2 regions of the Paraburkholderia hayleyella genome follow, and region 2 is predicted to be linked to the other one. Evidence: predicted binding sites of a transcription regulator. Region 2 holds the regulator's gene; the other holds the start of a gene.
What was found. The regulator NrdR, encoded in region 2, represses ribonucleotide reductase genes. The targets are predictions, from matches to a motif close to CACNANATNTNGTG.
Positions count from the first base shown of each region.

Region 1: a site for NrdR is predicted at 2,347-2,360, ahead of GH657_RS13570 (ribonucleoside-diphosphate reductase subunit alpha). Genes of this name have one in related genera too.

Region 1 is NZ_QPES01000001.1:3,093,088-3,097,385, forward strand. It holds gene GH657_RS13570 (ribonucleoside-diphosphate reductase subunit alpha) at 1-2,079, opposite strand, end outside; gene ampD (1,6-anhydro-N-acetylmuramyl-L-alanine amidase AmpD) at 2,519-3,124, opposite strand; partial or broken gene GH657_RS13580 (PP0621 family protein) at 3,121-3,410, opposite strand; gene GH657_RS13585 (cytochrome C assembly family protein) at 3,418-4,298, opposite strand, start outside.
Region 2 is NZ_QPES01000001.1:923,171-927,468, reverse strand. It holds gene GH657_RS04265 (PilW family protein) at 1-551, opposite strand, end outside; gene GH657_RS04260 (type IV pilus modification PilV family protein) at 605-1,021, opposite strand; gene GH657_RS04255 (pilus assembly FimT family protein) at 1,018-1,575, opposite strand; gene nrdR (transcriptional regulator NrdR) at 1,828-2,316, opposite strand; gene glyA (serine hydroxymethyltransferase) at 2,326-3,573, opposite strand; ZMP/ZTP riboswitch at 3,798-3,900, opposite strand; gene ydfG (bifunctional NADP-dependent 3-hydroxy acid dehydrogenase/3-hydroxypropionate dehydrogenase YdfG) at 4,121-4,298, shown strand, end outside.

The sequences.
Region 1 (4,298 bases), 2.2 Mb from region 2:
TTCCATCGAACGGTCGGCAAACTCAACGGCTTCTTGCGAGGCATAGGGCGTGCGCAGCAGATGCAGGCAGTCCTGGAAGCCCATGATGCCCATGCCCACCGGACGATGCTTCAGGTTCGAATTACGTGCCTTGGCCACGGCGTAGTAATTGATGTCGATCACGTTGTCGAGCATTCGCATCGCTACGCGGATGGTGCGCTTGAGCTTGTCGTGATCGAGCGCCAGCGTACCGTCGGCCTGGGTGGCCAGGTGAGCAACCAGATTGACCGAACCGAGGTTGCACACGGCGATTTCGGTGTCGCTGGTGTTCAGCGTAATTTCAGTGCAAAGATTGGACGAATGGACCACGCCAACATGCTGCTGCGGGCTGCGGATATTGCAAGGGTCTTTAAATGTGATCCATGGATGGCCGGTTTCGAACAGCATGCCTAGCATCTTGCGCCACAGTTGCGGCGCAGGAATTTTCTTGAACAGCTTGATTTCGCCGCGCGCGGCCTTGTCTTCGTAAGCGGTATAAGCGGCTTCGAAATCCGCGCCGAACTTGTCATGCAGGTCTGGGCAGGTAGACGGCGAAAACAGCGTCCAGTCACCGCCTTCCATCACGCGCTTCATGAAAAGGTCGGGAATCCAGTTCGACGTGTTCATGTCGTGCGTGCGGCGACGGTCATCCCCGGTGTTCTTGCGCAGCTCCAGAAACTCTTCGATATCAAGATGCCAGGTTTCCAGATACGCGCACACCGCGCCCTTGCGTTTGCCGCCCTGGTTGACCGCCACGGCCGTGTCGTTGACTACTTTCAGGAACGGCACCACGCCTTGTGACTTGCCGTTGGTGCCCTTGATATGTGAGCCGAGCGCACGAACCTGGGTCCAGTCGTTGCCTAAGCCGCCGGCGAATTTCGACAGCAAGGCGTTTTCTTTCAGGGCTTCGTAAATACCGTCGAGGTCATCGGCCACGGTGGTCAGATAGCACGACGACAGTTGCGAGCGGCGCGTGCCTGCATTGAACAGCGTCGGCGTCGAGCTCATGAAATCGAAGCTGGACAGGACGTTATAAAACTCGATTGCGCGTGCTTCGCGGTCGATCTCACTCAAGGCGAGGCCCATCGCCACACGCATGAAGAACGCCTGCGGCAACTCGATCCGGGCGCCATCGTGATGCAGGAAATAGCGGTCATACAGTGTTTGCAAGCCGAGGTAGCCGAACTGGAGGTCGCGGTTCGCGTCAAGCGCCGCGCCCAGACGCTTCAGATCGAACTGCATCAGCTTTTCGTCGAGCAACTCGGCCTGCACGCCGCGCTTGATGAACTGGGGAAAATATTCCGCGTAGCGCTCGCCCATTTCACCTTGGGTCACTTCTTCTTCGAGAATTTCGCGGCGGATGGTGTGCAACAGGATACGGGCCGTGGCCTGGCTGTAAGCCGGGTCTTTTTCGATCATCGTGCGCGCCGCGAGAATAGCCGAATCGTAAACCTGACTCATCGGCACGCCATCGTATAAATTTTTCACCGTCTCAGCGACGATCGGCTCAGCCGAAACTGCATCGCCCAGATTCGCACAAGCGGATTCGATGATGCCGCGCAGCGCGCCCAGATCGAGCGGCCGCGTCACGCCGCCATCCACGACATTGAGCCCCGGTGCTCCAGCAGTTGCCTCCGGCTCATGACCACGTGCCTGGCTGCGTTTTTCGCGGTACAGCACGTAAGCACGGGCGACGTTATGCTCGCCGCCGCGCATCAACGCGAGTTCAACCTGATCCTGAATATCTTCAATATGGAACGTGCCGCCATTCGGGCGGCTGCGCAGCAAGGCACGCACGACGCTTTGCGTCAACTGCTCAACCTGTTCGCGCACACGTGCCGATGCCGCGCCCTGACCGCCATTGACTGCGAGAAAGGCCTTGGTCACCGCGATAGCGATTTTCGACGGCTCGAACAGCACCACACCGCCATTGCGACGGATCACCTTGTAATCAGCGAACGTGACCTGGGAAGCCGAAGACTCGTCTGGCATCTGCACGCCAGTGGCATGGCCCATGGAGGCACCCTCGTAACGGGTCGTCGCGTTATCGGTTGTTTGCATGTGCAAAGCTCCTGATTTTTAAAATGTGCGGAAAAACGGCGAATTAAAACGGGCACCACGTCGCTGCGGACGCGGGCAAACAAGTACAGGAGGAAAACGGTGAGGCCCAATAGCTGGAAACGAGAACGCATGAACCGGCGGAGGAGTGCTTCATGCCTGCGCGACCCGTTGCCATGCTGTTTCCTTGATGCTGCGGGTATTGCCCCGCGGAGCTTGTGCGGGTTGCGCTGAAAAGATAGGCGGCGCTTTCATGCGCCGCCTGATCAACACAACATATAGTGAAAAACTGAACTGACGGCACCAAGTATAGTGGAACTCCGCACTATCTCAAATTATTTTATTTGCCCACCCTGGCTTGACTTTTATTCGCACGGGACGCCATAAGGCCAACGCAAAAACACGCGGCGAGCAACACTTTGATGCAGGTCGAAACGCTACCTTAGCGGGCGGCAAACGGCCCGGGAGCAGAAAGATAGGGGAAGTAGTGGTCTGCGAGTGCGGCATCGCGCTGAAGGCGAACCCATTCGAAATGCGGCCCCGGATCGGTTTTGCGGCCGGGCGCGATATCCGCATGGCCCGCGATCGCGCTGACCGGATAACGCACCATGAGTGCCTGAACGAGTTTTGCCAGCACCTGATACTGCGCTGGCTCGAAAGGCAATGTGTCGCTGCCTTCGAGTTCGATCCCCAGCGAAAAATCGTTACAGCGCTCGCGCCCGAAAAAACTCGACAAGCCGGCATGCCAGGCGCGCTGGTTGCACGAAACGAATTGCTCCAGCGCGCCGCTACGATGAATCACAAAATGCGCCGACACCCGAACACCCCGCAAGTGGGCGTCGTAATACGGATGGGCGGAGCAATCGAGGCGATTCTGGAAAAGCTCGGCGATCGCATCGCCGCCAAACGTATCCGGCGGCAGACTGATGTTGTGAATGACGATCAGTGTCGGCGCCACACCATCCGGGCGCTCGTCGGCATGAGGTGACGGCAGTCTGCGCGCCGCCGCGCTCCAGCCATCGGGCGCAACGTCGAAACCTGTGCTCATTGCGCCTCGTGGCTGGCGGGCCGCGCAGCGTAACGTTGCGCGTGATCGGAACAGCAAAATGTGTTCCCTGCCACGACAATCGAATCGCTCTTTGGCGCATGCACGCCGCACTCGACACAGCGAATCATGGGCTCGGCAAGGCGGGGGAACTCGCCGCCGCAGGCCTGGCACCGTCTGCCGGATGGGGCCGGGTACGCGACGAGGTACGCTCCTGGGAGCGCCGCAGCGCGCGAGATAACCAGTGCCCGGCGATAAACAGCACAATCAGCAGAAAAATTTGTCGCATGATGTGTTCAGATCACAGGATGGTGCATGAGCACCTCGAAAACGAAACGGCTGCCGACATACGCGAGCAAAAGCGCGACAAACGACGCCAGCACCCAGCGCAAGGCCGCACGGCCGCGCCAGCCCGACACCTTGCGCGCGGTCAGCAGTGCTCCGAACATCAGCCACGAGAGCAGTGCGAACACTGTCTTGTGATCCAGCACGAGCGCTCGTCCAGCCAGTTGTTCGTTAAACAGGATGCCCGAAAGCAGCGTCAGCGTGAGTAGCACGAAGCCCGCGCCAATCAGACGAAACAGCAGTTTTTCGAGTGTAAGCAAAGGCGGCAGCGTATCGAGCCAGCCCGAAAGCCAGCCATTGCCTGCTGCGCGGCCTTGTAGTTGTAGTGCACCACCGTGCATTGCGTGTAGCCGGCGTTCTACGAGCAGCATCAAAATAGCATGCAGCGCAGCAATGGCAAAAAGCCCGTAAGCAACATTGGCAATCAAAAAATGCAGCTTGAAAAGCGGCGCGGCCGAATAAGGCAGCACACGCACGCCACCGAATGCCAGCGGCAACAGCGATGCCACGCACGCAAGCGGCAAAAGCAGCAACTGCAAGCCATCGAGCGGAAAGAAAAAGCTCTCGATCCAGTAAATGCCAACGCCAAGCCAGAACATCGCCGACAACGCGAACGCGAAACCAAACACCATGGCGTTTTGCGGAAAGATGGTGACATGCAGCAGCACGCCATGCGTGAGCAGCGCTGCCAGCAGCATGATGCGCCCGGAGACGCCGAGGTCCGGCACGCTGCCGGAGCGGCTTGGGAGGGACGGCACATGGGCGGGCATCAGTTGCGCACCGTCCTGCCGGTGCGCGTACCAGCCCGATAGTGCAAGACCGCCATACAGAA
Region 2 (4,298 bases):
TGCAAACGCTCCACGCCCTCCACCAGCGGCTGAGCCAAACCTGGCCGGCCATTACCCTCGCAATACAGTTCGGGCTGTCCGGTCGAGCTACTCGTCCTCGCGTAATAACGATTGATGATTTCCGCGCCGCTTGATCCGGCCTGGCCAACGCCTTGCCCGAGACAATCGGTCGGCAACCCCGCAGCCGTTGGCCAGGTGGCCATGCCATCGTCGAAATAGCGCAGCACAATGCCATCGGAAGCGCCCGGCAGAGGTTCGCAGATGACGCTGCCAGCGCTACCCACGGGACGTGCGCCACTGCAACCGAACACCGCAAAGGAACGCTGAACCTGAGTTGCCGCTGCAGGCGTAAATCCGGCTATCTGTATCTGTTGAGCAATCAGCGTGAGCGCGCTCATGCCCGCGTCCTGCATCTGCAAGAAGTCACTGCTCTGCCAGAAGGCCTGCCGTTGCGACTGATACAGCGACACAGCACCCGCCGTCACGATCAGGCCTAGCGCAAGTGCAATCAGCAACTCAGACAAGGTATGCCCGCGCCCGCGAGAGCCCATGCAAATGGGCGCATCTGCGCAAACGCCAACCCGACCCATGCTGAAACAGCACGTCATGGCACAAACACCATGACAGCGCATGCCCGATCGGCTGTGCCAGCAGATTCTCCACAGGATTCTGGCGTGGCACTGGCAGACAGGCCAGACGCTCGCGCCCAGCGCACCTGGACCAGGCTAGCACCGCCCCCACGCGTGATTTCAGTCAGGCCTTTTGGCAAAAGTTGCGCGACGCGCGCCTGCCATTGGGTAACACGCGCGGCACCGCTCCCAGCTTGCCCTTCGTTCGCGGCCTCCGCGATCGCATCAGCGAGAAAAACGGCTTGCTCGCGCTGTAGTAGCGCAACGGTCTCACGGGAGGTCCATAACTGCATGGCAATCAGGCCCATCGCATTCACCGCCATCAAAGCGAGAGCGAGCATCACTTCGATCAGCGAGGCACCCGCGCAATGCGCGATACGGCTCCGTTTCATTGCTCGGCCCCACATCGACCCTCGGCAATCCTGGCGCGACCACCCGCCGCGATCCGGATACAGCGGCGGAAACGCTCGCCTCGCGTTGCCTCGATGCCGAAACGCGGGGCAAAATCAAAGCTGCGAAAACGGCCGATGAGCTGGCCTGCGGGCGGCGTGAACGTAAGATCAGCCAGCATGCCGGAAACTCGCACGCGAGACTCTCCCGACTGCGCCCGCAGCACATGCGTCAATCCAGCAAGCCTAACCACCACCGCCCAGCCACACGACCAGTCGTGCGCGCCGCCGCATACCTGTCCAACAGCCAGACAATGCTGGGCCGAATCCGTGCGGCACAGCGTAACCGGCAGGCCGCGATGCACCGCTTCAGCGCGTGCAAACGCGAGGGCCGCAATGAACTTGCGCGCCTCGGCATCCACCTGATCGCGTACCTGCCAAACCACGAACGACGGCGCCGCCATCATGATGACCAGCATCGTGAGCGCGAGCACCACCAGTGTTTCGACAAGCGTGAAGCCGCGCCACAGCGGCCCTGTGAAAGCATTGTCTTTCATCTGCATCCCTGATCACATTCCAGAATGCAGTCGAATGTAAAGGCTGCGATGCCGCAGAACAATTAGCCAGACGACATAGCCAGATGGCTAGCTGGCGCATGCCTGCGCGTTCACGTAAAAATGTCCACGTAATGCAGGAAGCGGGCTGTGCTGAATACAGCAGGAAGAGCAGGGAAAACGCGGTACTGGCGGATGAAGAGGAAGGACGGGGAAATGCTACAACAGCAGCAACGGCGGCTGATAACCGGACAATCAGCGCTTGGCGGGAGGGCGGCCTTGGGCGGCAGGATTGGCCATGCGGAACTCTTCGATCACGTCCTCAAACTCAGAGACGTCTTCGAAACGCCGGTACACGGAAGCAAAACGGACATAAGCAATGGTATCGAGCGCACGCAATTCGTTCATCACGAGCTCGCCAAGACGCTCGCTGTGCACTTCCCGCTCACCACTGCCCAGCAGTTGATATTCGATGCGCGCCACGGCGGCATCAATCGCATCAGCGGCAACTGGACGCTTGCGCAGCGCCAGTTGCATGCTGGCGACAATCTTTCTGCGGTCGAACTCAGTGCGGCTGCCGTCCTTCTTGACGACCGACGGCAGCGCCAGCTCAACCCGCTCATACGTCGTAAAACGCTTGTCGCAGGCCGGACACCGGCGGCGGCGGCGAATCGCCGCACCGTCTTCGGATACGCGGGAATCGACGACTTGCGTATCGTCATGCCGGCAAAAAGGACAATGCATCGCAGCGGCTTAGCGGTAAACAGGAAAGCGGCGTGTCAGCTCGCTCACCTGGGCACGCACTCGCTCGAGCACGGCTACGTCTTCCGGCGCATCGAGCACGTCAGCAAGCAGATGTCCAACCTGTTGTGCTTCCTGCACGCCAAAACCGCGCGTAGTCATGGCCGGCGAGCCCAAACGCACGCCGCTTGTGACAAACGGCTTTTCCGGATCGTTCGGAATAGCATTTTTATTCACCGTGATGTGCGCGGCGCCCAGCGCAGCTTCCGCCGCCTTGCCCGTGATGTTCTTGGCTCGCAGGTCCACCAGCATCACGTGGCTTTCGGTACGGCCCGAGACAATGCGCAAACCACGTTGCACCAGGGTTTCAGCCAGCACACGAGCGTTATCGAGCACTTGCTGCTGATACACCTTGAATTCTGGCGCCAGCGCTTCTTTGAACGCGACGGCCTTGCCCGCAATCACGTGCATCAGCGGGCCGCCCTGAATGCCTGGGAAAATAGCCGAATTAATGGCTTTTTCGAACTCGGGCTTCATCAGGATCACACCGCCACGCGGGCCGCGCAGGCTCTTGTGGGTTGTCGTGGTGACGAAATCGGCGTGAGGCACGGGGTTCGGATAAACCCCCGCCGCAATCAGACCGGCGTAATGCGCCATATCCACCATGAAATAAGCGCCAGCTTCACGGGCAATTTTTGCCAGACGCTCAAAATCGATCCGCAGCGAAAACGCCGAAGCACCCGCCACGATCAGCTTCGGCTTGTGCTCTTGCGCGAGCTTCCCGGCCGCGTCGTAATCGATATCTTCGGCTTCGTTCAGGCCATAGCTCACCACGTTGAACCATTTGCCCGACATATTGACTGGCGAGCCGTGTGTCAGATGGCCACCATGCGCGAGGCTCATACCCATGATCGTGTCACCGGGTTTGAGCATGGCAAAAAAGACACCCTGATTGGCCTGCGAGCCCGAATTGGGCTGCACATTAGCGGCCCCGGCACCGAAGATCTGCTTGACACGGTCGATGGCAAGCTGCTCGACGATATCGACGTACTCGCAACCGCCGTAATAACGCTTGCCCGGATAGCCTTCAGCGTATTTGTTCGTGAGTTGCGAGCCTTGCGCCGCCATGACGGCCGGGCTCGTGTAGTTTTCCGATGCAATCAGCTCGATGTGATCTTCCTGGCGGCGGTTTTCCTGCTCAATCGCCTGCCACAGGTCAGGGTCGATATTGGCGATGGTGCTCTGGGCTCTGTCAAACATAGCGGTTCCGTTTTGGAGGTTCAGGTTACCGGGATCACATGCGCGATCTTGCACACACAAGCCGCCCACGAGCGGCATGCAATAGCTTGGCCCAGGCTTGGCCCAGCCTGGCCCAAAGCGGGCTAAGACGGGCTAAGGCTGGGGCTAACCCTGAGGTGGCAGATTCAGACAGGACACCGCTCACCCAACAGGCAGCCACCCGCAGTGCGCATTGGCGCAATGATTCCGGCTGCCCAGGCGAACGGCAAAAACGACCCCTTGCGCTTCACGGTGGGTTGCTCCACCTTGGCCCCCAAAAGGGCTTTATCGCCAGTTACACAAGGGTTGAGCGCGCTAGTTTATTGGAAGCGTTACGAATAGGCAACCGAGCCAAAACACGCCCCAAAAAACGGCAAGCTCCCTGTACAGCGGACACTCCTACCCGGCCTTCGCATCACTCGGCGAGCGCCTTGAAGCGCCGCCTCAAGGCACCGTCACGCCTCTTGCTGCACCGCCGCATTGCAAGTAGTCTTGGCATCTTTGCTGGTTTACCGCTCACGGAGCCGTCATGATCGTGTTTGTCACCGGGGCGTCCTCCGGGTTTGGCGCGGCTATCGCCCGCGCTTTTGTCACAGGCGGCCATCGTGTAGTGGCTGCGGCGCGGCGCACCGAGCGTCTGCGTGCACTCGCCGATGAACTCGGTGAAGCCCTGTTGCCATTCGAGCTGGACGTGCGCGACCGGGCCG